One region of the Sphaerisporangium sp. NPDC051011 genome, then DNA from elsewhere that is predicted to be linked to it. Evidence: predicted binding sites of a transcription regulator. Region 1 holds the regulator's gene; each other region holds the start of a gene.
What was found. The regulator HrcA, encoded in region 1, represses chaperone genes, less so after heat shock. The targets are predictions, from matches to a motif close to TTGGCACTCTCNNNNNGAGAGTGCCAA.
Positions count from the first base shown of each region.

Region 2: groES (co-chaperone GroES) is a predicted target of HrcA. The motif match lies at 4,575-4,601, and genes of this name have one in related genera.
Region 3: AB0H21_RS08355 (DNA starvation/stationary phase protection protein) is a predicted target of HrcA. The motif match lies at 7,075-7,101, and genes of this name have one in related genera.

Region 1 is NZ_JBFAGG010000007.1:250,112-259,656, reverse strand. Features, by position in the region: gene ybeY (rRNA maturation RNase YbeY) at 1-452, opposite strand, end outside; gene AB0H21_RS18505 (PhoH family protein) at 459-1,415, opposite strand; gene AB0H21_RS18500 (histidine triad nucleotide-binding protein) at 1,736-2,080, opposite strand; gene AB0H21_RS18495 (SigE family RNA polymerase sigma factor) at 2,354-2,833, shown strand; gene AB0H21_RS18490 (hypothetical protein) at 2,830-3,576, shown strand; gene AB0H21_RS18485 (16S rRNA (uracil(1498)-N(3))-methyltransferase) at 3,730-4,476, opposite strand; gene dnaJ (molecular chaperone DnaJ) at 4,574-5,713, opposite strand; gene hrcA (heat-inducible transcriptional repressor HrcA) at 5,714-6,724, opposite strand; gene AB0H21_RS18470 (hypothetical protein) at 6,909-7,838, shown strand; gene AB0H21_RS18465 (DUF3097 domain-containing protein) at 7,860-8,681, shown strand; gene AB0H21_RS18460 (DUF4870 domain-containing protein) at 8,678-9,545, shown strand, end outside.
Region 2 is NZ_JBFAGG010000017.1:70,157-79,701, reverse strand. Features, by position in the region: gene rimI (ribosomal protein S18-alanine N-acetyltransferase) at 1-217, shown strand, start outside; gene tsaD (tRNA (adenosine(37)-N6)-threonylcarbamoyltransferase complex transferase subunit TsaD) at 210-1,241, shown strand; gene AB0H21_RS32515 (hypothetical protein) at 1,403-2,917, opposite strand; gene AB0H21_RS32510 (class I SAM-dependent methyltransferase) at 3,193-4,377, opposite strand; gene groES (co-chaperone GroES) at 4,695-5,009, shown strand; gene groL (chaperonin GroEL) at 5,122-6,744, shown strand; gene AB0H21_RS32495 (sigma-70 family RNA polymerase sigma factor) at 7,054-7,680, shown strand; gene AB0H21_RS32490 (hypothetical protein) at 7,677-7,883, shown strand; gene AB0H21_RS32485 (DUF5319 domain-containing protein) at 7,844-8,221, opposite strand; gene guaB (IMP dehydrogenase) at 8,451-9,545, shown strand, end outside.
Region 3 is NZ_JBFAGG010000003.1:244,528-254,072, reverse strand. Features, by position in the region: gene AB0H21_RS08375 (6-phosphofructokinase) at 1-740, opposite strand, end outside; gene AB0H21_RS08370 (lactonase family protein) at 946-1,995, opposite strand; gene AB0H21_RS08365 (helix-turn-helix domain-containing GNAT family N-acetyltransferase) at 2,188-3,099, shown strand; gene AB0H21_RS08360 (P-loop NTPase fold protein) at 3,361-6,510, shown strand; gene AB0H21_RS08355 (DNA starvation/stationary phase protection protein) at 6,526-6,993, opposite strand; gene AB0H21_RS08350 (helix-turn-helix domain-containing protein) at 7,111-7,911, shown strand; gene AB0H21_RS08345 (VIT domain-containing protein) at 7,908-9,545, shown strand, end outside.

The DNA of each region.
Region 1 (9,545 bases):
GCTTCGAGCAACTCGCCTTGGAGACCGAACATCTCCGCGTGCTCCTCCGGCTCGGCGTGGTCGTAGCCGAGGAGGTGCAGGATGCCGTGGGTGCAGAGGAGCTCGAGCTCCTCGCGGGTGCTGTGGCCGGCCTCCGTGGCCTGCCTGGCCGCGACCTGCGGGCACAGCACCACGTCGCCGAGGAGCGCGGGGTCGAGCTGGGCGTCGCCCTCCTGGCGGGAGCCGCCGGGGCTCGGCCGCAGCTCGTCCATCGGGAAGGCGAGCACGTCCGTCGGGCCGGGCTCGCCCATCCACTTCTCGTGGAGCTGGGACATCGCCGCCTCGTCCACGATGAGGATGGAAAGCTCGGCCAGGGGGTGGATGCCCATGCGCCCGAGCACATGACCGGCCAGCTTGGCGAGCGAGGACTCGTCGACCTCGACGCCCGACTCGTTGGCCACCTCGATACTCATCGTGTTCTATCTCTCCCGTGGGCGTTTGCCGCCCTTGATGGCGAGCGGCTCGGCGTTCGCGAGATCGTGACGGCTGTAGGCGTCGATGATGTCGCTCACCAGCTTGTGCCGGACGACGTCCGCGCTCGTCAGCCTGCTGAAATGAATGTCCGGAATGCCTTCCAGGATATCCTGGACGACCTTAAGACCGCTTTGCGTCCCGCCCGGAAGGTCGATCTGCGTGACGTCGCCGGTGACGACGATCTTCGCTCCGAAGCCCAGGCGCGTGAGGAACATCTTCATCTGCTCGGGCGAGGTGTTCTGCGCCTCGTCCAGGATGATGAAGGCGTCGTTCAGCGTGCGGCCGCGCATATAGGCCAGCGGGGCCACCTCGATCGTCCCCGCTGCCATCAGGCGCGGGATCGAGTCCGGGTCGAGCATGTCGTGCAGGGCGTCGTAGAGCGGGCGCAGGTAGGGGTCGATCTTCTCGTACAGCGTGCCGGGCAGGAAGCCGAGCCGCTCGCCCGCCTCGACCGCCGGCCGGGTCAGGATGATGCGGTTGACCTCCTTGGCCTGCAGGGCCTTCACGGCCTTGGCCATCGCCAGGTAGGTCTTGCCGGTGCCCGCGGGGCCGATGCCGAAGACGATCGTGTGCTTGTCGATCGCGTCGACATAGCGCTTCTGGTTCACCGTCTTCGGGCGGATCGTGCGCCCGCGCGAGGACAGGATGTCGAGGGAGAGCACGTCGGCGGGACGGCCCGAGCTCATGCGCAGCATGGCGATGCTGCGCTCGACCGCGTCGGTGGTGAGCTGGGCTCCCGACCGGACGAGCTCGACCATCTCTTCGAAGAGCCGCACTACGAGGCCGCTCTCTTCGGGGCTGCCGCTGATGGTGATCTCGTTGCCGCGGACGTGGACGTCCGCGCGGAAGGCGCCTTCGATGACCCGCAGCAGCTCGTCGCGCGAGCCGAGGATGGTCACCATGGAGTGCTCGTCCGGGATCACCACTTTGGCCTGCGTACGGGACGGGCCTTTGGTTCGCGGCGGTTCGCTGGTCTGTGCGCCGTTACGGATGGCGCTGCGGTTTTCGTGTGACTCGGACATGGGCGGCCCTTACGGCCTGCTCGCCTCCCGGTCTGGATGTACTTGTGTCGCGGGTCGAAGTCGAAAATGTGTCCCCGCCGCGCCCGGATGCCCGTGATGCCGTCTCGTACCCGGCCCGATCGCGCCGCTGACGACACCCATGCTATCCGGGACGCGCCCTTCCCGCAGGACCGGTGCGCGCCCCGCCCCACCTGCGCCGATCAGCCCGGAGGCCAGTGCATGGACCGGCCTCCCAGCACGTGCCCGTGCACATGGAAGACCGTCTGGCCGGCCTGGGGGCCGGTGTTGAAGACCAGGCGGTAGCCGTCCTCGGCGACGCCCTCCTGGACCGCGACCGCGTGGGCCGCCTGCAGGACCTCGTCGGCGAGCCCGTCGTCCGCCGCCGCGAGGGCCGCCGCGTTCTCGTAGTGACCTTTGGGGATCACGAGCACATGGGTCGGGGCCTGCGGGTTCACGTCCCTGAAGGCCACCGTGCGGTCGGTCTGGTAGACGATCGTGGCCGGGATGTCCCCGCTCACGATCTTGCAGAACAGGCAGTCTGTCACGCCGGAATGGTAGTCACCTCTGTTGCCAATCGGTAATACCGAGGTGGCCCCGTCAAAAGATCCTCCCGGCTAGGGTTGGTGTGCGACACTTCAGCGGCAGACAGCGTTCAGTGTCGGCCAGGCCACCGGCGAGGACAAACCTGGGTCATGCCCCCTAAAGAACCGGCAGAGAGTAAACCCTCTGGGAAGGCCGTGCGTCCAACTGATGTGACCACCGAGACCCTCGTGGCCGAAAGGTCGCTGGGGGCGGTGCCCGTCGGGTGGGACGCCGACATGGCCGTTACGGCGCTTTACAGCGCCCACTATCGGTCGCTCGTGCGTCTCGCCGTGCTGTTGGTACGCGATACCGCGACCGCGGAGGAAGTCGTGCAGGACGCCTTCGTCGCCCTTCATGGGGCGTGGCGTCGCCTGCGCGACCCCGACAAGGCACTCGCCTACCTGCGCCAGTCGGTCGTCAACCGATCGCGCTCCGTCCTGCGCCATCGTGCCGTCGTGGAGAAGTACGCCCCCAAGGGCATGCCCGACGCGCCGAGCGCGGAGAACGGCGCCATCGGCGCGCTCGAGCGGACCGCCGTGATCGAGGCACTGCGCGGGCTGCCGACCAGGCAGCGTGAAGCCTTAGTGCTGCGTTACTACGGCGACCTCTCGGAGGCGGAGATCGCTCATGCCATGGGCATCAGCAAGGGTGCGGTGAAAAGCCACACAGCCCGCGGAATGGCCGCACTACGCACTGTACTGGAGCAATTGTCATGACCGAGGCCCCCGACGAGTCCGGCGAGTTCCTGCGCCGTGTCTTGCGCGCGGAGGCGGAGTCTGTCGTCCCGTCCGCAGAAGGACTGGAGATCATTCGCACCCGCATCGAGCAAGGCGGCATGCGAGGCCTGCGAGGTGTCTTTTGGTGGCGGGCAGGAGCGTCCGCTCTCGGCGCGGTCCTGGTGGCCGCCACCGTGGTGATGGTCGTGCCCAACCTGCGCGCGCAGTTCACCCCTGAGCAGCATTCCGTCGTTCAGGTGGACAACCCCACCGCGCCGCCCGACGACTCGAGCACCCGGCGGCCGGGGCTGCCGGCCCGGACGTCCCCCGGCGGCTCCCAGGGCGCCGTACCGGGGACGACGACCTCGGCGACGCTGCCGCCCACGGGGAAGCAGACGCCGATGCCGACCCCGGGCCACGAGTGCGCGTCGCCGGTCTCGAGCCCCTCCCAGCCGGTAGCGGCGGAGCTCGGCGACCCCTGCGATCCGTCGGCGTCCCCGACCGGTTCCGTGCCGGACGAGACCACCAAGCCGAGGCCGTCGCAGAAACCCACGCCCACGCCCACGCCGTCCCCCACGCCTCCCAAGCCGCAACCCACACCGACGGCCACCGTGCCCTCGGACGGCTGCCAGCAGTGCACGCCGACTCCGACGACGACCGCCGCTCCGCCGACCGCCACACCGCAGTCGACCACGGAGGGCTCCTCCAGCGAGACGCCGCCCACCCAGGGCGCGGCGAGCTGAGCAGAAACCCCGCGCGCCTCTGCACGGCCCTCCCGGGGCTCACATGGAGGCGCGGGGCTTTCCGGGGGTTATCGCCGCTTTCCGGAGGCTTCTCTCGGTCTTCTGGGGCGTTCTGGGGCTCTTGCCGGGCCGGAACGTCCAGACGGGCGCGGCCTACCAGCGGCCGGTGCGGGACAGCAGGACCGCGGCGGCGGCCACTCCCGCCGTCGAGGTGCGCAGGACGGTCGGGCCAAGCAGCGCCGGGGTGGCGCCCGCGTCCCGGAACAGGCCGACCTCCTCGTCGGTGATACCGCCCTCGGGGCCGACGACCGTCACGATGTCCCCGGTCGCCGGCAGATCGAGGCCCGCCAGGGGCAGGGCGGCCTCCTCGTGCAGCACGGCCGCGGCCGCGGCCTCCTTGAGCAGCCGCGCGACGTCGGCGGTGGTGGCCTGCTCGGTGACCTCCGGCAGGTGGAAGCGCCTGGCCTGCTTGCCGGCCTCCCTGGCCGTGGACCTCCAGCGGGCCAGCGCCTTGCCCGCGCGCTCGCCCTTCCACTGCGTCACGCAGCGCGCGGCGGCCCAGGGCACGATCACGTCCACCCCGGCCTCGGTCATCATCTCGACCGCCAGCTCGCCACGGTCGCCCTTGGGCAGGCCCTGCACGACGACCAGGCGGGGCTCGGGCGGCGGGACGACACGCCGCGCCAGCACGTCCAGCCTCAGCGAATCTTTGCCGGTGACATCGCGCACGACGCACTCGGCCACCGCTCCCCTGCCGTCGGTGAGGTCGACGCGCTCCCCGGCGCGCAACCGGCGCACGGCCGCGGCGTGCCGCCCCTCGGGGCCGGCCAGCGTGATCTGCTCGACATCGCCCGAGAGGTCACCGGAGAGATCGTCGGAGAGGAAGACAGGGACGCTCACCCGCAAACCTTAGCCAGGCACCCCGGCCTTGGCGAACCGCTCGCGCGGCCTCCGCGCGCGGCGGAGGCCGCCCGTTGTCAGCGACTGTCAGCGACTGTCAGCGACCGTTGAACGCGTCCCTCAGCCGGGAGAAGAAGCCCTGCTGCCCCGGGGCGAACTTGCCCGGGGGACGTTCCTCGCCGCGCAGCTTGGACAGCTCGCGGAGCAGTTCCTCCTGCGCGGGGTCGAGGCGGGTGGGGGTCTCGACGTTCACATGGATCAGCAGGTCTCCCCTGCCGGTCTCGTTGAGATGCTGGACGCCCCGGCTGTACAGGGGGATGACCTGCCCGGACTGCGTGCCGGGCCGCACGTCGATCTCTTCGGCGCCGTCCAGCGTCTCGACCGTGAGGATGGTGCCGAGGGCCGCCGCCGTCATCGGGATCTCCACCGTGCAGTGCAGGTCGTCGCCGTGGCGCTCGAAGATCTCGTGGGGGCGCTCGACGATCTCCAAGAAAAGATCGCCCGGAGGGCCTCCGCCGGGGCCGACCTCGCCCTCGCCGGCGAGCTGGATGTGCGTGCCGTCCTCGACGCCGGCCGGGATGCGGACCTTGATCGTACGGCGGGTGCGCACGCGCCCGTCGCCGGAGCACTCCTGGCAGGGGTGCTGGATGATCGAGCCGAAGCCGCCGCACTGCGGGCACGGCCGGGCGGTCATGACCTGGCCGAGGAACGACCGCGTGACCTGCGAGACCTCGCCGCGGCCGTGGCACATGTCGCAGGTGTCCGGGTGGGTGCCCGGCGCGGCGCCCGAGCCCTGGCAGACGGTGCACAGCACGGCGGTGTCGACCACCAGCTCGCGCGTGGTGCCGAACGCGGACTCCGCGAGGTCGAGCTCAACGCGGATCGTCGCGTTGCGCCCGCGCCTGGCCCGGGACCGGGGGCCCCGCGAGCCGCCCGCGCCACCGAAGAACGCGTCCATGATGTCGCTGAACGGGAAGCCCGCGCCGAACCCGGCGGCCCCGGCCCCGGCGCCCGCGCCCGCGCCGATCGGATCGGCCCCGAGATCGAACATCTGGCGCTTGTTCGGGTCCGACAGGACCTCGTACGCCTGGTTGATCTCTTTGAACCGCTCCTGCGTCTCAGGGTCGGGGTTTATGTCCGGGTGCAGCTCGCGGGCGAGCCGGCGATAGGCCTTCTTGATCTCGTCCTGGCTGGCGTCACGGCGGACCCCGAGGATGCCGTAATAGTCGCGGGCCACCTAGGACCCCGCCAGGATCTGGCCGACATAGCGCGCCACCGCGCGCACCGCTCCCATTGTCACGGGGTAGTCCATTCGCGTCGGGCCCAGCACTCCGAGCCGAGCCAGTTCGTTGTCGCCCGAACCGTAACCGGCGGCGACGATCGAGGTGCCGTGAAGACCTGAGTACGGGTTCTCCGAGCCGATGCGCACCATCAGCGCGGAGTGGTCCCCCGCCTCGCCGAGCAGGCGCATGAGCACGACCTGCTCCTCCAGGGCCTCCAGCACCTCACGCAGGCCGACACTGAAGTCGCCCGCGAGGTTGGCGGCCCCGGCGAAGATGACCTTCTCGTCGTGGCGGTCGACCAGAGTCTCCAGCAACACCGACAGGATAGTGGCCGCCACCGGTCGGTCTTCCTCGGGAAGGCGATCAGGAAGATCGGCGATCGTCTCCGGCACGCGGCCGAGCCCGCACCCGTCCAGCGAGGCGTTGAGAAGCGCCCGCAGGTGCGCGACCTGGTCGTCGGCCACGATCTCGGGTAGCTCGACGACCCTCTGCTCCACCCGGCCGGTATTGGTGATCAGGACCAGCATGATGCGCCGCTCGGCGAGCGGCACCAGCTCGACGTGGCGGACCGTCGAGCGCGTGAGCGAGGGATATTGCACCACGGCGACCTGGCGCGTGAGCTGGGCCAGCAGGCGCACCGTGCGGGTCACGACGTCGTCCAGGTCGACGGCGCCCGCGAGGAACGTCTCGATCGCCCGCCGCTCGGCGGCCGACAGCGGTTTGATCTGGGACAGCCGGTCGACGAACAGCCGGTAGCCCTTGTCGGTCGGCACGCGGCCCGCGCTGGTGTGCGGCTGCGCGATGTACCCCTGCTCTTCGAGCACGGCCATGTCGTTGCGGACGGTGGCCGGGGAGACGCCCAGATTGTGGCGCTCGGCCAACGCCTTCGACCCGACCGGCTCGTTGGTGGACACGTAGTCCTCGACAACGGCGCGCAGGACCGCCAGCTTACGGTCATCGAGCAACGTGCTCACCTCCTGCCTCGCGAGTGTGCCCCCGCGAAGGGGGGTCTGCTGGCACTCTGTGTTCCTGAGTGCCAAGTGTACGGCTCATGTCGTCGGCGTGCGATAACTCGGAGGCACGACCTCACCCGGTCAGCGACAAGCCACTTGCTATCTGATGACAAGCGCCTTCGTCCACACTGGGATCATGAGCCAGAACGACCCCCGTCCGAGCGAGCCGAACCCCTGGATCCCGCGCCAGGGCACCCCAGAGCGACCGGGGCCACCCCCTGGCCCTCCGCCCGGCGGGTACGTCCCGCCACCGGGAAGCCCCCCTCCGGGCGCACCCGGGCACGGCGGACCCGGGTACGGCGGCCCGCCGCGGAACGGCCCCGGGTACGGACCTCCCCCCGGCGGACCCGCGTACGGCCCTCCGCCCGGTGGTCCCGGCCTCGGCGCGCCACCACCCGGTCCCGGGTACGGCCCCCACCCGGGCGGTCCCCGCCAGGGCACACCGCCGGGCGGTCCGGCGTACAGGCCCCCGGCCGCGGACATCCGCCCGCGCCGCCGCTGGATCCTGGCCGCCTGGCTGGTCGCGATCGCGAGCCTCGTCGCGGGCATCGTCATCGGCTTCGGCACGGTTACCAAGACCATCGACCAGGCCGCGCCGACGCACGTCTTCCCGAGCGGCGGCAAGGTCTCCGCCCCGCTCGACCCCGCCGACAAGCCCATCCTGTACGCATCCTCGTCCGGGCCGGCCAACGTGACCTGCCTCGCCCAGGACTCCGCCGGGAACCCGGTGAAGCTCACCAACGTGAGCCTCCACCAGACCGTCACCGTCAACGGGCGCACGTGGGAGGGCATGTTCGACATCGCCGTCCCGGCGGCGGGAACGTACGAGATCAGCTGCCGGTCGGAGGGCGGCCAGGTCGTCTTCGGCGTCGGCAAGACCCTCACCGCGGCCGTCGGCACGGTCGCCGGGGGCGCGGCGGCGGCCTTCCTCATCCCGACCGCGGGCTTCCTGCTCGCGTTCGTCGTCACGATCGTGGTGATCGTGCGGCGGCGAGGGGCGCGCAGGCGTCTCGCGGCGGCCTCCCCCGGCGGCGCGTGGTCGCAGGGGACGCCGTACGGCGCGTGAACTTTGCTAGCGTGCCCAGGTATGCGGGACTACGGACGCGACGTGCTCGCCGGAGACTGGCGCAGGCCCCTGCGCGGGAAGATCCCTCAGATCCCCGCCGACCCCGGGCTCGTGGTCGAGGACGCCGACGAGGGTTTCTGCGGCGCGGTGGTGGCCTGTGACAAGGAGGCCGTGACGCTGGAGGACCGCTTCGGGCGGCGCCGGGTGTTCCCGCTCGCCCCGGCCGCCTTCCTGCTGGAGGGCAAGACGGTCACGCTGGTGCGCCCGGCCCCCGCCGCCGCGAAGGGCCCAACGCGCAGCGCGTCCGGGTCGATCGCCGTGGCCGGGCTGAGGGCGCGGGTCGCCAAAGAGAGCCGCATCTACGTCGAGGGCGTCCACGACGCGGCCCTCGTCGAGAAGATCTGGGGCCACGACCTGCGCGTGGAAGGGGTCGTCGTCGAGTACCTGGAGGGCGTCGACGACCTGCCCGCGATCGTGGACGAGTTCGGGCCCGGCCCGGGCCGGCGGCTCGGCGTGCTGGTCGACCACCTGGTGGCCGGGTCCAAAGAGAGCCGCATCGCCGCACAGGTGACCTCGCCGAACGTGCTCGTCGTCGGGCACCCCTTCGTGGACGTCTGGCAGGCGGTGAAGCCGTCGGCCGTGGGCATCCCGGCCTGGCCGTCGGTGCCGCGCGGCGTCCCGTGGAAGGAGGGCGTGATCGACGCCCTCGGCTGGCGCGTGGAGCCGTCGGAGGCGTGGCGGCGCATCCTCGGCTCCGTTCACAGTTACACCGACCTCGAACCCGAGCTCCTCGGGCGCGTCGAGGAACTCATCGACTTCGTGACCACCGAGGAGCTCCCATGACCGAGTCTCCGTACGACCGTCCCTACGGCGCTCCCGGCGCTCCGGGATCTCCGGGGTCTCCCGGCGACCAGGGGCAGGGACTGCAGCAGTCCGGTCAATACGGCCAGTACGGGCAGCAGGGCCAGCACGGACAGCAGCAACAGTACGGGGCGTACGACCAGTACGGCCGCCCGCAGGACGCGGCCCCCGGCTCCGCGGGCCAGGACGGATACGGGCAGAGCTCATACGGTCAGGGCTCCTACGGGCAGGCCTCGTACGGGCAGCCGGACCACGGGCAATCGGGGTACGGGCAGCAGGGCCAGGGGCAACCCGGGTACGGGCAGCAGGGGTACAGGGACGCGGGTTACGGTCCGGGCCACGGGCAGCCCGGGCAGGGGCCGTCCGGATACGGGGACCCCGGATACGGACCGGCGTACGGCCATCAGCAGTACGCGCAGCCCGGCTACGGAAGCGGATACGGCCCCGGTTACGGGCACCCCGGCCAGGCGCCCGGATACGGGCAAGCCGACTACGGTCAAGCCGGCTACGGGCAGCCCGGCTACGGCGTCGGCCACAATCCCGGTTACGGCTACGCGCAGCCGGGCTACCCCGCCCCGGTGCACGTGCGCGGGCGCTTCGGCCCCCGTCCGGGATCCGACGACACCACCATGGCGATGCTCGCCCACCTGCTGGGCCTGTTCACCTCGTTCATCGGCCCGCTGGTGCTCTACTTGGTCAAGAAGGACGAGTCCCCGTACGTGCGCGACCAGGCCGCCGAGGCGCTGAACTTCCAGCTCACGCTGATCATCGCTTACGTCGTGTGCGCGGTGCTGGTCATCGTGATGATCGGGTTCCTGCTGATGCCGCTGCTGTGGATCGGCTCGC
Region 2 (9,545 bases), on a different contig from region 1:
CAGCGCGATGCTGACCGAGCTTCTCGCCGAGGCCGCGCGCCGGGGCGTGACGGCGGTGTTCCTGGAGGTCCGCGCGGACAATCCGCCCGCGCAGGCGATGTACAAGCGCTTCGGGTTCGAGCGCATCGGCCTGCGCCGTAACTACTACGACGACGGAACCGACGCGATCATGATGATGAGGTCGCTGAACGGCCAGGGGGATGATCGAGATGGCTGACGAGCCCTTGGTGCTGGGCATCGAGACCTCGTGCGACGAGACGGGGGTCGGCATCGTGCGCGGGCAGACCCTGCTCGCCAACGCCGTCGCCTCCAGCGTGGAGGAGCACGCCCGGTTCGGCGGCGTCGTACCCGAGGTGGCCTCGCGCGCCCACCTGGAGGCGATGACGCCGACGGTCGAGCGCGCCCTCGAACAGGCGGGCGTGCGCTTCTCCGACATCGACGCCGTGGCCGTGACGGCGGGCCCCGGGCTCGCGGGCGCGCTGCTGGTGGGCGTCGCCGCCGCCAAGGCGTACGCGATGGGCCTCGGGGTGCCGCTGTACGGAGTGAACCACCTCGCCGCCCACGTCGCCGTGGACCAGCTCGAACACGGCCCGCTTCCCAAGCCGTCGATCGCGCTGCTGGTCTCGGGAGGCCACTCCTCGCTGCTGCTCGTGCCCGACGTCGCCAAGGACGTGATCTCGCTCGGCTCGACGGTGGACGACGCCGCGGGCGAGGCGTTCGACAAGGTCGCCCGGGTGCTCGGCCTGCCCTTCCCGGGCGGGCCTCACATCGACCGCGCCGCCGCGCGGGGGTCGGGGGCGGCGGTCGCCTTCCCGAGGGGCAAGTACGACGACGGCACGCTGGACTTCTCGTTCTCCGGCCTGAAGACCGCGGTCGCCCGCTGGGTCGAGGCCAAGGAGCGCGCGGGGGAGGCCGTGCCGGTCGCGGACGTCGCCGCGTCCTTCCAGGAGGCCGTCGTGGACGTGCTGACCCGCAAGGCGCTGCAGGCGTGTCAGCGGTACGACGTGAAGGACCTGCTGATCGGCGGCGGCGTCGCGGCCAACTCACGGCTGCGGGCGCTGGCGCAGGAGCGGTGCGACGCCGCCGGGGTGCGGCTGCGCGTGCCGCGCCCGGGGCTGTGCACGGACAACGGCGCGATGATCGCCGCGCTCGGCTCCGAGCTGGTCGCCGCGGGCATCGGCCCCTCGCCCCTGGACATCCCGGCCGACTCCTCACTGCCGATCACCACCGTCCACATGTGATCGTGTTGTGTCTATTGCGCGCTTCGCTCTGATCCTGTTCGGGGCGCGGCGGTGTTCTGGAGTCCTCGGGCGCGAGAGTGGGGGACGATCCCTTGCGTGCGAGGGCGGAAGAACGCCGCCTAAGGGGCGCTCCGAACCGCCGTGCCGGAGGCGCGGCAGCATCAGTCCTTGACGGGGCGGGCCGGCCGCAGCAGGGCTTCCGCGAGGGCGAGCATCGTCTCCTCCAGGGCGCCGAGCCTGCGGGTGAGGTCGGTGCGGGCGGGCTGGACGACCTCGTCCACGGTCTTCGAGAGCTGGTCGCGGTCGGGGCGGGCCCGCACCAGCTCGATCAGCTCCCCCAGCGGGGGCAGGGACGCGACGGTCTCGGCGAGCTTCTCGTCGATGCGGTCGAACCGCCTGCCCTGGTCGTCGCCCTTGGCGTCGAGGAGCTCGCCGACGCGCTTGTGCACCTCGCCGACCTCCAGCAGCGCGGGGAGCCGGCCGACGCGCTGGTTGACGGCCTCCACGCGGTCGTCGACCATCTCCAGTCGCTCGTTGACGTCCTCGAAGTTCGCGTCGATCGTGCCGAAACGCTCGTCGTGGCGCGACAGGGCGCCGTCGATGCCGGTGAACCGCTGATCGAACGCGGTGAGGCGGCCGTCCACGTCGGTGAGCCGCCGGTCGAGGCCGGTCAGCCCGGTGCCGACGCCGGTGAGCCGCTCGCCCAGGTCGTCCAGCACGGCGAGGCGGGCGCCCTCGGCCTCGACGCGCTCGTCCAGGCCGCGCAGCCGGGCGTCCACCGTGTCGAAGCGGCCGCGCACGGCGCCCAGGTGGCTGTCGACGTCGTCGAAGCGCCCGGGGAGGGCCGCGAGCGAGCCGTCCATGCCGGCCAGGTGGGTCTCGACGCCGGCCACGCGCCCGTCCACCGCGTCGAGGCGCTCGCTCAGGCGCGTCTCGGCGGCCTCCAGCCTGGTGCTCACGCCGTCCAGCTTGCCGGCCAGCCGCTCGACGGTGCTCGTGAGGCGGTCGATCGCCGAGGGCAGGGTCTCCTCCAGGCCCTCGGTGAGGTCGAGGACGCCGCCCTCCAGCCGCTCGGTGCGCTGGGCGAGGTCGGTCAGCGCCTTGTCCAGGCGGGTGAACCGGCCGCCCGCGGCCTCCATGCTGGAGGCGAGCCGGTCCAGGCGGCGCCCGAACTCGCCGAGGCGCTCGGGGATCGCCTGGCCCCCGTCCAGCACGGCCTGGAGGCGCTTGAGGGCCTCGGCGACGCCTTCGCGGACCGTGGCGAGGTCGGTCCACAGGCCGGACAGGTCGGCGATCGGCTTGACGCGGTCGCTGACGACCTCGATGCGGTCGCCGAGCCCGGCGAGGCGGTTGCCCACGCCGTCCACCCGGTCGCGCACGGCCTCGACATGCTGGGCCAGGCCCTCGGCCCACACGGGCGGCCGGGTGGTGAGCTCGCCGAGCCGCCCGCTGACCCCCTCCAGCGCGCCGCTGAGGCCGCCGAGCTCGCGCTCGCGGACCTCGCGAAGGAGCCACTCCATGCCTTCGAGCCGTTGCCGGATCTCGTCGAGAACGGCCCCCTGGGTGCGCTGTTCGTAGACGTGGTCCTGGGCCGCCCGGGCGAGGAGCTCGCGCATCCTGTCGGAGATGGCGGTCTGGTCGCCCGCCTGGAGGAGGGTGTGGTTGGAGTGATCCACCGGAAGCTCCTTCACTCGCGGGCGCTCGGCCGCACGGCGGTGGGGTCGGTCCCTGGTCGTCGTGGCACGACGAATTGGTCGACGTTCTTGACGAAAGAGGCGGGTCGGCGATCGATCGGGCCAAAATCCCGCGCTGGCCAACTGTAGTGGCTCGGCGGAAGACTTTCGGGGCCGACTTTAAAACTTCGTGATTATGGCGGGTTCGGCGGGATATGAGCCATTGGCGCAGGTCAGCGCGGTGGTACGTGAATATCGCGCACGTCCGGCGGTCGAGTTCACGCGGGCCGGCAGATGAAAGCGAAAGGACGCGCGCCGATGCGGGTCAGGGCGACGACGCACGATTTATCGCCAGAAAGACGGAGATCTTTTCGTAGGCGCTCCAGGTCCAGCGCGGAGCCGCGCTTCTTCAGCGTCACCGTGCCGATCTCGCGCTCGCGCAGCGCCGCGCGCAGGCGCTTCAGCGAGAAGGGCAGCGTCTCCAGCACCTCGTACCGCGCCGCCCACGGCGTGCTCACGGGGGCGTCGCCGGTGATGTAGGCGATCTGCGGGTCGATCAGGTGGCCGTCCACCAGGGCGGCGACCTCGGCCACCAGGTGCGCGCGGATCGCGGCGCCGTCCGGTTCGTACAGGTATCGCGCCACGGGGCCGTGCCCGGCGGGCCCGAGCGAGGGGTCGGCGGTGAGCGTCTCGCCGGACGGCAGCATCGTCGCCCTGCTGCCGGGGCCGCCGCCGGGGCGCGCGGCGAGGTCGCCGGTCCACAGGACGGCCTCCTTGACCTCGCCCCGGTAGGACACCCACTCGGCCTCGGCGCCCTCGGGGATCAGCTCGTACGGGATGCCGGGCGCGACCTTCAGGCAGGCCGCGCGCGCCCGCGCCACGAGGCCGAGCACGACCGGCCAGGGCGGGGAGTAGGCCATCGGGTCGAAGACGCGCCTGCCGGTCGAGCGGCGCGCGGGGTCGGCGAACAGCACGTCGTAGGCTTCGGGCTCGATCTCGGACGCCTCGCCCACGCGGACGGTGACGCGGCCGGCGAGGCCCAGCGCGGCGGCGTTGGCCCGGGCGACCTCCACGGTGAGCGGGTCCAGGTCCACGGCGTCCACCTGGCAGCCGGCGCGGGCCAGGGCGATCAGGTCGCCGCCGATGCCGCAGCAGGCGTCCGCCACCCGCGTGCCCGGCGCGAACCGGCGGGCGCGGTGGGCGGCGACCTCCGCGCGGGTCGCCTGCTCCAGGCCGTCGGGGGTGAAGTACATGCGCGCGGCGTCCTCGCCGAACTTCACGGCACCGCGCGCCCGTAGCCGCGCCTGCGTGAGCGCGGCGCCGGTGAGGGGCGCGTCGTAGCTCTTCCTGAGCCGGCTCGCGGCCGGCAGCGGATCGGCGTCCCCCGCGACCGCAGCCACGGCCTCACCGAGCGCCTCCTGTCCACGCGGCGTCAGCAACTCACGGAAGGCCTCAAGCTCCATGCCTCCCGACGCTAGCGTCCGCGGGACGGCTCCGGCGGCGGCGGGCGGCCCGATCACTGCCGACTGGGCACTAGCCTTCGGTCAATACGGACATTCGGGGCGAGTCGTATGGTGTGTTCGCGCGGGGGAGAAAGCGTTCTGAGCTGGGACGGCCTGTCCGTGTTGACTGCGTCGGCGGGCTTGCATACTGTTCAGTGTTGGCACTCGCCCATTGAGAGTGCCAAGACGAAAATGCGACGAGGCAGGTCTGACACCCGCGACGGCAGGCCGCTGGTCGCCTCTTCAGCTCATCACCACAAATCTGAAGGGGAGGTCCGATCGTGACGACCGCCACCAAGGTTCCCGTTAAGCCGCTCGGCGACCGCATCGTGGTTCAGCCGCTTGAGGCCGAGCAGACGACCGCTTCCGGTCTGGTCATCCCGGACACCGCCAAGGAGAAGCCGCAAGAGGGCAAGGTCCTCGCGGTGGGCCCCGGCAACTGGGACGAGGACGGCGAGAAGCGCATTCCGCTCGACGTCAAGGAAGGGGACGTCGTCCTCTACAGCAAGTACGGCGGTACCGAGGTCAAGTACGGCGGCGAGGAGTACCTCGTGCTCTCCGCCCGTGACGTTCTCGCGATCATCGAGAAGTAAAGCCCGGAACGCGCCGGCGACTAGCCAGTCCGGAGCCTTACAAAATACGCGTGTCATGCCCCGGGGTCCTGTCACTGAGGCCCCGGGGCCTCTGACGCTGAGAGGACCTTAAATGCCCAAGATCCTGGAGTTCGACGAGGACGCGCGGCGCGCTCTCGAGCGTGGTGTGAACGCCCTCGCGGACGCGGTCAAGGTGACCCTCGGGCCGCGCGGCCGTAACGTCGTCATCGACAAGAAGTTCGGCGCCCCCACGATCACGAACGACGGCGTGACGATCGCCCGTGAGGTCGAGCTCGACAAGCCTTACGAGAACCTCGGCGCCCAGCTCGCCAAGGAAGTGGCGACCAAGACCAACGACGTCGCGGGTGACGGCACCACCACCGCCACCGTCCTGGCCCAGGCCATGGTGCGCGAGGGCCTGCGCAACGTCGCCGCCGGCGCCTCCCCGCTGTCGCTGAAGCGCGGCATCGACCTGGCCGCCCGCGCCGTCAGCGACCGCCTCCTCGAGCGCTCCCGCCCGGTCGAGGACAAGAAGGAGATCGCCAACGTCGCCACGATCTCCGCGCAGGACGCCAAGATCGGCGAGCTCATCGCCGAGGCCTTCGACAAGGTCGGCAAGGACGGTGTGATCACCGTCGAAGAGTCCAACACCATGGGCCTGGAGCTGGAGTTCACCGAAGGTCTCCAGTTCGACAAGGGCTACCTGTCGCCCTACATGGTGACGGACCCCGAGCGCATGGAGGCCGTGCTCGAGGACGCCTACGTGCTGCTGACCAGCGGCAAGATCGCCTCGATCGCCGAGTTCCTGCCGCTGCTGGAGAAGGTCGCCCAGACCAAGAAGCCGCTGTTCGTGGTCGCCGAGGACGTCGAGGGCGAGGCCCTTGCCGTCCTGGTCACCAACAAGATCCGCGGCACGTTCACCTCCGTCGCGGTCAAGGCCCCCGGCTTCGGCGACCGCCGCAAGGCCATGCTGCAGGACATCGCGATCCTCACCGGCGGCCAGGTGGTCTCCGAGGAGCTCGGCCTCAAGCTGGACAACGTCGGCACCGAGGTGCTCGGCACCGCCCGCCGCATCGTGGTCACCAAGGACAACTCGACCATCGTCGACGGCGCCGGCGACCCGCAGGCGATCGCCGACCGCGTCCGCGAGATCCAGTACGCCATCGAGCAGACCGACTCCGACTGGGACCGCGAGAAGCTCCAGGAGCGCCTCGCCAAGCTGTCCGGGGGCATCTGCATCCTCCGCGTCGGCGCGGCCACCGAGGTCGAGCTCAAGGAGAAGAAGCACCGTCTCGAGGACGCGATCTCCGCGACCCGCGCCGCGATCGAGGAGGGCATCGTCTCCGGCGGTGGCTCCGCGCTCGTGCACCTGTCCAAGGACCTCGACGACCTCGGCCTGACCGGGGACGAGGCCACCGGCGTCACCATCGTCCGCCGGGCGCTCGTCGAGCCCGCCCGCTGGATCGCCGAGAACGCCGGCCAGGAGGGCTACGTCGTCACCTCGAAGATCAGCGAGCTGCCGGTCGGCCACGGCCTCAACGCCGCGACCGGCGAGTACGGCGACCTGGTCGCCCAGGGCGTCATCGACCCGGTGAAGGTCACCCGCTCGGCCGTGCAGAACGCCGCGTCCATCGCCGGCATGCTGCTCACGACCGAGGCCCTCGTGGTCGACAAGCCCGAGGAGGAGTCCCCGGCCGCCGCCGGCCAGGGTCACGGCCACGGTCACGGCCACTGAGCCTGGGCCCCGCCCCGGTACGGCTCCGAGCACGGCCCGCGTCCCCACGGACGCGGGCCGTGCTTTTTGTTGAATCGATTTTCGCGGTCGCGGATTTGACGCCGGGGTAAACCGATCGGCGGCCCCGGGCGTCAGTCGAGCCCCCCGGCGAGCAGGTGAGACATCTGGCGAATATCCCGCGAATTCGGTGGCACGCGTGAAATGCGCAAACGCGACTGTGTGCGATTGATTACCCTGCGTTATCGTCGCGTCAATGTGACCAATCCGTATCCGTTCACCATGACGACATGCGCGATCGTGGCGGGCATCATGCCTAACGTGACCGAGGGATGCGTCGCCGACGCCAAGACTGGGGTAAGGCTTGCGACGAGATCGGACGAGTCCGACCTCAGGGAACTGACGAGCCTTGCCGTCCAGGGGGATCGCACCGCGATCGAATCATTGCTGGGGCAGTTGCGCCCGATGGTGGTGCGCTATTGCCGTGCTCGATTGGGCCGGGTGTCCGGTCATTACCACATAGCCGACGACGTGGCCCAGGAGGTCTGCATCGCGGTGCTGGCGGCCCTGCCGCGCTACCGCGACATGGGCCGCCCGTTCGCCTCCTTCGTCTTCGGCATCGCCTCCCACAAGGTCGCGGACGCCCTGCGCAGCTCGGTCCGCTCGGCCGTGCCGACGCAGGACCTTCCGGACGGGCCGGACCAGGGGCCGGGGCCGGAGGAGACCGTCGTCCGGTACATCGAGGCGGCGCACGCCCGGGAGCTGCTCTCGCGCCTTCCCGAGAACCAGCGCGAACTGATCATTTTGCGTGTGGTCTCGGGACTGTCGGCCGAGGAGACGGGTAACGTACTCGGTATGTCACCAGGTGCGGTTCGGGTCGCCCAGCATCGGGCACTGGCAAGGCTTCGGGCGATGGCCGAGATGGAGTCGATAGCTTGACCGCTGTCCATCCGGCGCGTTCGCTCCGAAAACGCGGGGCCGAGACCGACCCCCAGGTGCTCAGGACGGACGCGATCATCGACGCGCTCGCGCGGCGCGAGGCGCCCGGCGAGCAGGAGGATGCCGTGGTGAGCCTGCTGCGCGCCCTCACCGAGGACGTCGATCAGCGGCTCTCTTCGGTGTCGATCACCCCGTCGACGTAACCCCGGGCGTACTCCCAGGTGACGTAGTCGGAGGGGTCGGGCTCGAACGCGGGCTCGTGCACCTGCGGGCGCCCGTGGTCGATCATCTGCCGCAGGTTGCCGCGCAGCAGATCCCAGTCGAAGTAATGCTGCTCGCCGCACTCCGGGCAGTCGAGCACCAGCCCGAGCACGCCCTGCGGCTCCAGCAGGGAGCGGAAGACCTCCACGTCGGCGAGGTCGGTGAGCGCCTCGTCGCGCTCGGCCGACGTCAGGGGCTCGGAGTCGTCGAGCTCGCCCAGCGCCGCGGCGGGGTCGTTCGGGTCGTCCGCGAAGGGATCGCGGGGGACTTCTTCCAGCACGCATTCCACCTTATGACCCCCACCTACCCTGATGAGGGCAAGTGGTGGTGAACCAGTAAACCGACCTACCCTGTCGTGGGCCGCCCGTGGGCGATCGGTGACCGAGCGGTCGCCGTCAGGTTATCCACAGGTCCGCAGTGGCTGTGACCAGCGGGACACTAAACTGGCTGCGGGGGCGGGCGCCTGACCCCATCAGTATCTTCAGCGCGCCATGGCAGGAGGGTCGTAGATGGCCAAGTTCACCGAACCCGGGCTCACGTTCGACGACGTGCTCCTGGTGCCCGCGTATTCCGACCTGCAGCCGGGTGAGGCCGACACCACCACCCGCCTGTCCAGGTCGATCACCTTGCGCATCCCGCTGGTGTCCGCCGCGATGGACACCGTCACCGAGGCGCGCATGGCCGTGGCGATGGCGCGGCAGGGCGGGCTCGGCGTGCTCCACCGCAACCTGTCCATCGCCGACCAGGCCCAGCAGGCCGACCTGGTCAAGCGTTCCGAGGCCGGCATGGTCACCAACCCCGTGACCTGCGCGCCCGGCGACACCCTCGCCGACGTCGAGGCCCTGTGCGCCGAGTACCGCATCTCCGGCGTCCCGGTCACCGACGAGCACGGCGTCCTCGTGGGCATCGTGACCAACCGCGACATGCGCTTCGAGAGCGACCTCAAGCGCCCGGTCCACGAGGTCATGACCTCAATGCCCCTGGTCACGGCACCGGTCGGCGTGTCCCGCGACGAGGCTTTCCGCCTGCTGCGCCACAACAAGGTGGAGAAGCTCCCGATCGTCGACCCGGACGGCAGGCTGCGCGGCCTCATCACCGTCAAAGACTTCACCAAGAGCGAGCAATATCCTCTCGCGACCAAGGACGCCGACGGCCGCCTGGTCGTCGGGGCGGCCGTCGGGGTCGCGGGCGACGCCGAGCACCGCGCGATGGCCCTGGTCGAGGCGGGTGTGGACGTCATCGTCGTCGACACCGCCCACGGTCACTCGCGCGGCGTGTGCGACATGATCGCCAAGATCAAGGCGAACGGCCGGGTCGACGTCATCGGCGGCAACGTCGCCACGCGGGCGGGCGCGCAGGCGCTGATCGACGCGGGCGCCGACGCCGTCAAGGTCGGGGTGGGCCCCGGCTCCATCTGCACCACCCGCGTCGTGGCGGGCGTCGGCGCGCCCCAGGTCACCGCGATCCACGAGGCGTCCCTGGCCTGTGGCCCGGCCGGCGTGCCGGTGATCGGCGACGGCGGCCTCCAGTACTCCGGCGACATCGCCAAGGCCCTCGCCGCCGGCGCCAACACCGTGATGCTGGGCTCGCTGCTGGCCGGGTGC
Region 3 (9,545 bases), on a different contig from region 1:
CCGCCGAGGCGGACGTGGCCGAACGAGTCGAGCTCGCCGCCCTGCAGGGTCATCTGGCCCTCGATCGGGTGGGCGCCCTCGGCGACGACGATGATGGGCGAGTAGCGGATCTTGAAGCGGCTCTCGACGTAGGCGCAGACCTTGTCGATGTCGAACGGCTTCTCGGGGATGAGGATGACGTTGGCGCCGGCCGCCATGCCCGCGTGCAGGGCGATCCAGCCCGCGTGGCGGCCCATGACCTCGCAGATCAGCGCGCGGTGGTGGGACTCGGCCGTGGTGTGCAGGCGGTCGATCGCCTCGGTGGCGATGTTGACGGCCGTGTCGAAGCCGAAGGTGTAGTCGGTGGCGTTGAGGTCGTTGTCGATCGTCTTCGGCACGCCGATGACGTTGACGCCGCGGTCGTAGAGCTGCTTGGCGACGCCCAGGGTGTCCTCGCCGCCGATCGCGATGAGCGCGTCGATGCCGCCCTCGGCCAGGTTGGCCTTGATGCGGTCGACACCGCCCTCGATCTTGATGGGGTTGGTGCGCGAGGAGCCGAGGATGGTGCCGCCGCGCGGGAGGATGCCGCGGACGGACTGGATCTCCAGCGGCATGGTGTCGCCTTCGAGCGGGCCGCGCCAGCCGTCGCGGAAGCCGACGAACTCGTGGCCGTAGACGCCGATGCCCTTGCGGACGACGGCGCGGATGACCGCGTTGAGCCCGGGGCAGTCGCCGCCCCCGGTCAGTACTCCGATGCGCATGGCTGGTTCCTCCCGATGGGGTTCACAGTCAGACTATGTTGAGCTCCGCGGCCATCGACTCGCCTTCCGCCGCCGGAGCGCCCGATGTCGTCGAGGTCGCCGATGTGGCCGCCGCCGCATGGCATTGTGCCGCAGGCGCCAACATTGGTCTAGACCAAGCGGTTAGACCGTACCGTACGCGGCGCGGCGGCGTGAAACGGGCCGCTCAGGCGGGCACCACGAGGACACACGACGGGCTGCCGACCTTGAAGCCCTCGCCCGTGACCTGGGGGACGCCGTCCCTCAGCGCGAGCGTGGCGACCTCGTCGGAACGCTGGTTGGCGACGTACATGCGGTCGCCGTCCAGGGCGAAGTGCCGGGGCCACAGCCCGCCGGACCCGACCTCGGCGACCGGCGTGAGCCCCGGGCCGTCGCCGCCGGCGAGGGCGAAGACCGAGATGGTGTCGGGTCCGCGGTTGGCGACGTAGAGGTGGCGGCCGTCGGGGGCGATCTCGATGTGCGAGACGTGGTTGCGGACGGAGGACCGGCTGGCGGGCGTGCGCCCGATCTCGCGCCACGCGGAGTCCAGGACGGTGATCATGCCGTCGAGCTCGCCCGCGACGTACCAGCGGTCGCCGTGGCGCGCCATGTGCCGCGGGCCGGAGCCGGACGGCAGGCGCACGGGCCCCTCCGGGTGGGGCTCGGGCCCGGCGCCGATCAGCCAGCGGCGGACCTCGTCGGTGCCGAGGTCGGTGACGTGCAGTGTGCGGCCCGGGCCGAACACGGCCTGGTGGGCGTGCGGCTCGGCCTGGCGCACGGGGTCGGGGCCGTGGCCCTCGTTGGGGAAGAGCCTCGGGCGGCCGTCGAACAGGCCGGAGCTGCCGAGCCGGTACATCGCGACGGTGCCGTCGCCGTAGTTGGCGACGGCGAGCCACGTGCCGGTCGGGTCGACGGCCAGGTGGCAGGGGTAGGACCCGCCGCTGTTGCCGTCGGCGAGCAGCTTGGGGCCCTCGGGGTCGGCCGAGTAGGCGGCGACGCCGCCCTCCTCGCGCTCCAGGACGGCGTACAGGACGGGCAGGCGCGGGTGCATGGCCAGGAAGGACGGGCCGGGCGCGGAGGTCTCGGCGATCGCGGTGAGCGCGCCGCCCTCCCGCCGGGCGACCGTGAGCCCGAGGCCGGTGCCGCCGGTCTCCGGGGTGTATCCGCCGATGTAGACCACCTCGTGGCCCGCGGCGCGCGTGCCGTTGCCTGAAGTCTCCGAAGTCCCCGAAGTCATGCCACCGACGATAGCGCTCCGCCCTCTCCTTGATCCTCGTTGTGGCCACATGGATCGTCCGGTGCGTCCCCGTCCCGCATCGGATTCCGCTTTTCCCGCACGGAACCCGGCGTTTCCGCAGCGCCGGGGTCTGGATCTTCGGCACCCCAACATGCTTGACTCGGTCAACGAATCCGCTGATTGGAGCAAGCGATGGATGAGCTCGTCACCGAAGTCCGCGCCTTCAACCGCTTCTACACGCGCGTGATCGGCGTCCTCGGCGCCAGAATGCACGACACGCCGTACTCCCTGACCGAGGCGAGGGTCCTGTTCGAGCTGCGCGCGCACGAGGAGATGGAGACCGGCGAGCTGCGGCGGCTGCTCGACCTGGACGCCGGCTACCTCAGCCGTATGCTGGCGCGGTTCGAGTCCGGCGGGCTGGTCACGCGGGCGCGCTCGGCCGCCGACGCCCGGCGGCAGGTCCTGCGGCTCAGCCCCTGCGGCCACGAGGTGTGGCGGACGCTGGACGCGGCGTCGGCGTCGGACGTGCGGAACCTGCTGACGCCCCTCGCCGGGGAGGACCGGCGGCGGCTGACCTCCAGCATGGCCGCCATCCGGCGCGTCCTCGGCGACGGCGACGGCGGCGGGCCGTGCGTCATCCGCCCGCCCCGCCCCGGCGACCTCGGCTGGATCGTCCACCGGCACGGCGTGGTGTACGCCGAGGAGTACGGCTGGGACGAGACGTTCGAGGCGATGACCGCGCGCATCGTCGCCGACTACGTCCAGCACCACGACCCCAAGCGGGAGGCGTGCTGGATCGCCGAGGTGGACGGCGAGCCCGCGGGCTCGATCATGTGCGTCAGGGAGGACGACCGGACGGCGCGGCTGCGGGTCCTGCTGGTCGAGCCCTCCGCCCGGGGCATGGGCCTCGGCGGGCGCCTGGTCGAGGAGTGCCTGGCCTTCGCCCGGCGCGCCGGGTACGCGCGCATCGTCCTGATGACCGTCGACGCGCTTGCCGCCGCGCGGCGCATCTACGAGCGGGCGGGCTTCACGCTCGACGAGCAGCACGACGAGCGCTCCTACGGCGCGGACGTCACCGTCCAGAGCTGGTCGCGGGACCTCTGATCCGGGCCCCGCGCGCAGCGGCTCTGAACGGCCCTCGGCGGCTCTCGGCGGCTCTCGGCGGCTCGAAAGGAAAGGCTCGGGAAGGGACTCGGGAAAGGGGTCGGCGAAGATCGGCAAGCCTCGGCAAACGCCGGGCAAGGCCTCTGTCTCGCCTCCCGCGCCGCACCCGGACCGGGGCCGGCGGGCTGCGATCATCGTGCGGGCGCCGCGTCGCCGGATCCGGGGACGTCCGAGCCCGCCGCCCGGCCAGGGGAGCCGCCGTTGACCTCGTTGATCATCTCAGCCCCGCCCGCTCCGGCGATCAGGACGCGCAAGGCGCTGGTCTTCCTCGACCGCGAGGGCGTTCCCAGGGCCGCCGGGGCCGACCGCAGGCTGGTGCACGCGCTCACCGCCGAGGGGTACGCCGTCGAGACGGCCGAGGGCGACGCGGCCGACCACGGGCGGGTCGGCGCCTTCCTGGACACGGTCGAGCCCGGCGACCTGCTGCTCGTGCGCTGGTCCACCGAGTCGGGATGGGGGCGGCGGGAGTTCGGCGCGCTGATGGACGAGTTCGCCGGCCGCGTCGAGCGCTCCGACGGCGCGGCGCTGCTGCTGATCGTGGACTTCGGCTGGCTGGTGAGCGCGAGCCCGGGACCGCCGCACGAGGCCACCGGCCGCCTGCCGGTCCGCGGCGAGCCCGTGGTGGCGGCCGCCGCCCTCACCACCAGCGCGCTCGTGCCCGCGCGGCACGGCCGCCCGGTGTCGCTCACCGGGATCCTCGCCGACGGCATCCTGTCGGGTGAGGCCGACCTCGACCGCGACGGTACCGTCTCCGTCGGCGACCTGTTCCGCTACGCGCAGGAGCGCTGCGCCGGCCTCGGCGCGGACCGCGCGCCGTTCCTGCTGACCTACGGCGAGGGGGAGCTGATCGGCGTCGCGTCGCCGCGCCGCGCCGTCCACGATCTCGGCGAGGAGTTCGGGGCCGCGCTCGCCCGCCTGGCCGTCCTCGGCGACGCCGTGCCGCCGATGTCGGCCGCCGAGCTGGTGAACCGGATCTACGAGGTGCACCTCGGCCCGGACGCCCGGCAGTTGCTGCGCCGGGCCGCGCTGCTGGAGGAGGACGAGCCGCTCACCCCGGAGGTGGCCCGGCTGCTCGCCGAGGGCGGGCCGCCGGAGGAGGCCCTGCGCGAGCTGCGCGCCTGGGGGCTGCTCGGGCACGACGCCCCGCTTGCCGCCCCGGCGATCCGGCACGGCGTCGCGGGCAGGCTGGAGGCGGGCGAGCCGGCGCACGTGTCGGCCCTGCTGCGCCGCCGCCGCGCCGCCGCCCGTCCCGTACGGCCCCGCGCGCGGCTCACCGGCGACCGGTGGACGCTCCAGGACCGGCTCGGCCACCGCGTCCACGCCGAGGCCGTCGCCGCGTTCATCCGCCACCCCGACACCCGCCCGCCGCTCACGATCGGCGTCAAGGGCCCGTGGGGGGCGGGGAAGACCTCGCTGATGCGGATGATCCAGGACCTGCTCGACCCCGGCGCGGCCGAGGATCGCGCCGCCGAGATCCACCTCGGCGGGCCCGACGCCGCGCGCCGCGCCCGGAGGCGGCGGGGCCGGGTGACCAACGCCGAGGTGCTGGCCCGCGCCAAACGGCCCGAGGAGGAGGACACCGACCGGGCGACGCCCGGCGAGCTGCCCCTGCGGCCCGGCCACTGGCGGCCGACCGTCTGGTTCAACCCGTGGATGTACCAGAACGGCGAGCAGGTGTGGGCGGGCCTGGCCCACGAGATCATCAGCCAGGTCACCGGCCGCCTGCCGCGCGGCGATCGCGAGCGCTTCTGGCTGACGCTGAACCTGTCCCGGGTCGACCGGGAGGCCGTGCGCCGGCGCGGCTACGGGCTGGCGGCCACGCGCCTGCTGCCGGTCGCCCTGGCGCTGTGCGGGACGCTGCTGTTCACGGGCGCGTCGCTCGCCGCGGGCGCGTTGTTCCCCGCGGTGGGGTCGCTGCTGCGCGGCACGGCCGCCGCCGTCGGGTCCGGCGGGTCGCTGCTGCTCATGGCCGCCGCGGCCGTACGGCTGACGCGCTTCCTCGGCGAGTCGGCGGACACGGCCTTCCGCAAGCTGGTGCGCCAGCCTGACCTGCTCGGGTCGCCGGCGCAGGCCCAGGAGCTGGCGCCCGATCCCGGATACCGGTCCCGGACGGGCTTCCTGCACCTGGTGCAGACGGACATGCGGCGCGTGCTCGGCATGGTGGCGACCGAGGAGCGGCCGCTGGTGGTGTTCGTGGACGACCTCGACCGGTGCTCGCCGGGCACGGTCGCGCAGGTCATCGAGGCCGTGAACCTGTTCCTGGCCGGGGAGTTCCCCAACTGCGTGTTCGTGCTGGCGATGGAGCCGGAGGTCGTGGCGGCGCACGTCGAGGTCGCCTACCAGGACCTCGCGCGCACGCTGCCGTCGAGCGCCGAGGAGCGTTCGGGGCTGGGGTGGCGGTTCCTGGAGAAGATCATCCAGCTTCCGCTGAGCGTGCCGCTGCTGGACGACGGCGAGCGGATCCCCGCGTACCTGCGCACCCTGCTGGACGTGCCGCCCGCGCGCGAAGGGCCCGTCGCGGAGGCACGGGACACGGCCGGCGCGGGCGGGCGGGCCGCGCAGCCGGATCCGGAACTGGTCGACCGCATGGAGTCCGCGATCAGGGCCCTGCGCCCGACGGCCGAGGACCTCGACGCGGTCGCCCGCCGCGTCCAGGACGCCGTCGGGGCCACCACCGTCCCGGGAACGCCCGGGCCCGGCCTGTTCTCGCGGCGAACGTCGATCACCTTCCTGACCAGGACGGGCCCGACCAGGACGGGAGCCGTGGGCATGGGGGCACCGCGCGGCCGGGCGGCCCGCACGTCCCCGCGAGCGCCGCACGACGCGATCGGCGGGCTCGGCGCGGCGGCGCGGCTGGCGGCCGACCGCGTCTACGACGACATCTACAGCGACGAGAACGCGTACGCGGCGATCGAGCGGGTGCTCCCGGCGCTGACGCTGAGCAATCCGCGCGAGCTGAAGCGGTACGTGAACGTGTTCCGGTTCTACTCGTTCGTCACCTACCGGCGGGCGCTGGCCGGGGCGCCGCGCGCGAGCGACGACGAGGTGGCCAAGCTGGCGGTGCTCACGGTGCGGTGGCCGCACCTGCTGTCGCTGTTCGCCCGCGACGCGGAGGCCCCGGACGGGGAGCCGAACGAACGCGAGGACTCCGAGCCCCCCGGCGAGGGGCGTACCGTCCTGGAACGGCTCGAACGGGCCGCGGCCGTCCCCGGGCGGCGTGAATGGGCCCGCGCGCTGGCCGAGGCGGGGCTGCTCAGGAACGGCAAGGGCGGGGCGGCCCGCTGGGACGCGCTGCGCGTCCTGCTGTCCGCCCCGCCCTCGGTCGCCTGCCTCGCGCGCGACCTGCTGTGAACGCCGCCCGCGGGGTCAGCGCTGCGCCTGGATCATCCAGTGCTGCTTCTCCAGGTCCTCGGTGACCTCGATGAGCAGGTCCTGGGTGACGAGGTCGGCGTCCCCGGTCACCTCGATGCGCTCGCGCATGCGGGCGATGATCCCCGCGAGTATCTCGGTGAAGACCGTGACGACCTTGGCGTCCTCTATGTAGCCGAAGTCGAGCTGCTGGACGTGCGTGTCGCGGGCGATCGTCGTAGCGCGCCCGTCCGGGTTCACGCCGACGGCCACCGCGCGCTCCGCCGCGTCGTCGGCGCCCTTGCGGGCCAGGGCGACGATCTCGTCGAGCTGGAGGTGCAGCGACCGGAAGTTGCGGCCTATCAGGTTCCAGTGGGCCTGCTTGCCCACGAGCGAGAGGTCGAGGAGATCGATGAGCGCGCCGTGGAGGGCCTCACCCACGATCTTCTGCTTGTCGGCGGGAAGCGGGCTGGTGATGTGGGCCATGGAGGTTCTCCTCCTCAGAGATAACCGGTTTCGGGGCCTCGTGTCTCTTTCCGCCATAACCGATCCGGCCCGGGCTAAACGTTGACACTGTAATGATTGCAGTGTCACTATGAAGGTATGAGTGACACCTGGACCATCGGAGAGCTGGCGGAGCGGGCGGCGGACACGCTGGGCCCCGCCGCGCCGCGCCCCAACGGCCGGGTCCGCGACGTGCCCAACGAACGGCTCATCCGCTGGTACACGACCATCGGCCTGCTCGACCCGCCGCTGACCCGCAGGGGCAGGGTCGCCCTGTACGGCAGGCGTCACCTGCTCCAACTCGTCGCCGTCAAGCGCCGCCAGGCCGATGGGCTGTCCATCGCCGACATCCAGGCCGAGCTGACCGGCGCGACCGACGGCGCCCTGGAGGCGATCGCCCGGCTCCCCGCCCCCGATGCGCCCGACCACCCCGATCACACGGACGGCGCCGCTGTGACCGATCCCACAGCGCCACCCGCACCGCCCCGGCCGCGCTTCTGGGCTCAGCATCCGGCCCCGCCCGCCGCACCCTCCCCCGCCCCCGCCCCCGTCACCGCCCCACCCGTCACGGCCCCGCCCGTCGTCACACCGTCCGTCGTCACACCGTCCGTCGTCACACCGTCCGAGGCCGATCCGTTCACGGCCCCCTCCGCGCCGTCCGCGCCGTCCGCGCCGCCGTTCCCGGTCCCGTCCGCCGCCGCGGCCCCCGCAGACGGGGTCCTCCCGCACGCCGACGGGCTCGTGCACGGCGTGCGACTGGCCCCCGGGATCACGCTGCTGCTCGACGGCCGCGCGCCCTCCCCCGGCGACATCGCCGCGCTGCGCGAGGCCGCCGCCCCCCTGCTGTCCGTCCTCAATGAGCGCCACCTGTCCGGCCCGTCCGAAGGGATGCACCCATGACTGTTCAGATCACCTCGTTGAAGCCCGGTGAGTACGCGCCGACGCCCGACGCGGGGCTGGGCGCGCTGCGCACCGAACGGGGCAACCTGCCGCTGGAGAGCGTCGAGGTGGAGGCGCTGATCACCGGCCTGACCTCCGGCGTCGGCGTGGCCCAGGTGTTCCGCAACCCCTTCGACGTGCCGCTGGAGGCGACGTACGTCTTCCCGCTGCCCGACCGCGCCGCGGTGACGTCCTTCCGCATGGAGGCCGACGGCCGCGTGGTCGAGGGCGTGCTCAAGGAGCGCGGCGAGGCCCGTCAGGACTACGACCGCGCCCTGGCCGAGGGCCGCAGGGCCGCCATCGCCGAGGAGGACCGTCCCGACGTCTTCACCATCCGGGTGGGCAACATCCTGCCGGGCGAGCACGTGACCGTGCGCCTGGCGCTCAGCCAGCCGCTGCCGTACGAGGACGGCGCCGCGACGTTCCGCTTCCCCCTCGTGGTCGCCCCCCGGTACATCCCGGGCACGCCGCTGGACGAGCGCGCGGCGGGCGACGGCGTGGCGCCCGACACCGACGCCGTCCCGGACGCCTCGCGGATCAGCCCCCCGGTGCTGCTGCCCGGCTTCCCGAACCCCGTGCACCTGTCGCTGACGGCACGCGTGGACCCCGCCGGGCTGGACCTGCGCGAGATGCGTTCCAGCCTTCATGTGGTGACCCGCGACGACGACACCGTGAGCCTCCAGCCCGGAGAGCGCCTGGACCGGGACTTCGTGCTGCGACTGGAGTTCGACGCCTCCAGCGCGCTGGCCCTCGTCCCCGACCGGGCCACCGGCGACGGCGAGCGGGACACGACCGACGGCGACGGCACCTTCACCCTCACCGTCCTGCCCCCGGACGACGACGGCCGGGACGCGCGCCGGCCGAGGGACGTGGTGCTGCTGCTGGACCGCTCGGGCAGCATGGCCGGGTGGAAGATGGTCGCCGCCCGGCGCGCGGCCGCGCGCATCGTCGACACGCTGACCTCCGCCGACCGGTTCGCCGTCCTGTCGTTCGACTCGGTCGTGGAGCGCCCCGACCGGCTGGACGCGGGGCTCGTCCCGGCGTCCGACCGCAACCGCTACCGCGCCGTCGAGCACCTCGCGCGGCTGGAGGCCCGCGGCGGCACCGAGATCCTGGAGCCGCTGGAGCAGGGGCTCGGCCTGCTGGGGGACTCCTCGCGCGAGCGCGTCCTCGTGCTGGTCACCGACGGGCAGGTCGGCAACGAGGACCAGATCCTCGAACGCCTCGGCGCGCGGCTCTCAGCCGTACGGGTCCACACCGTCGGCGTCGACCGGGCCGTCAACGCCGGGTTCCTCGGCAGGCTGGCCGGGCTCGGCGCGGGCCGCTGCGAGCTCGTGGAGTCGGAGGACCGGCTGGACGAGGCGATGGAGCACATCCACCGCAGGATCGGCTCCCCGCTGGTCACCGGCCTTTCGCTCAAGCCGGACGGCCTCGACGTGCTCCCCGGCACGGTGACCCACCTCGGTTCGCTCTACTCCGGGGTGCCGCTCACCGTCTCCGGGCGTTTCCGCGGCCCCGCCAGCGGCGCGATCACCGTCCACGGGACGGCCGTCGACGGCAGCCCCTGGGAGCGGCGCCTGACCGGGACGCCCGCC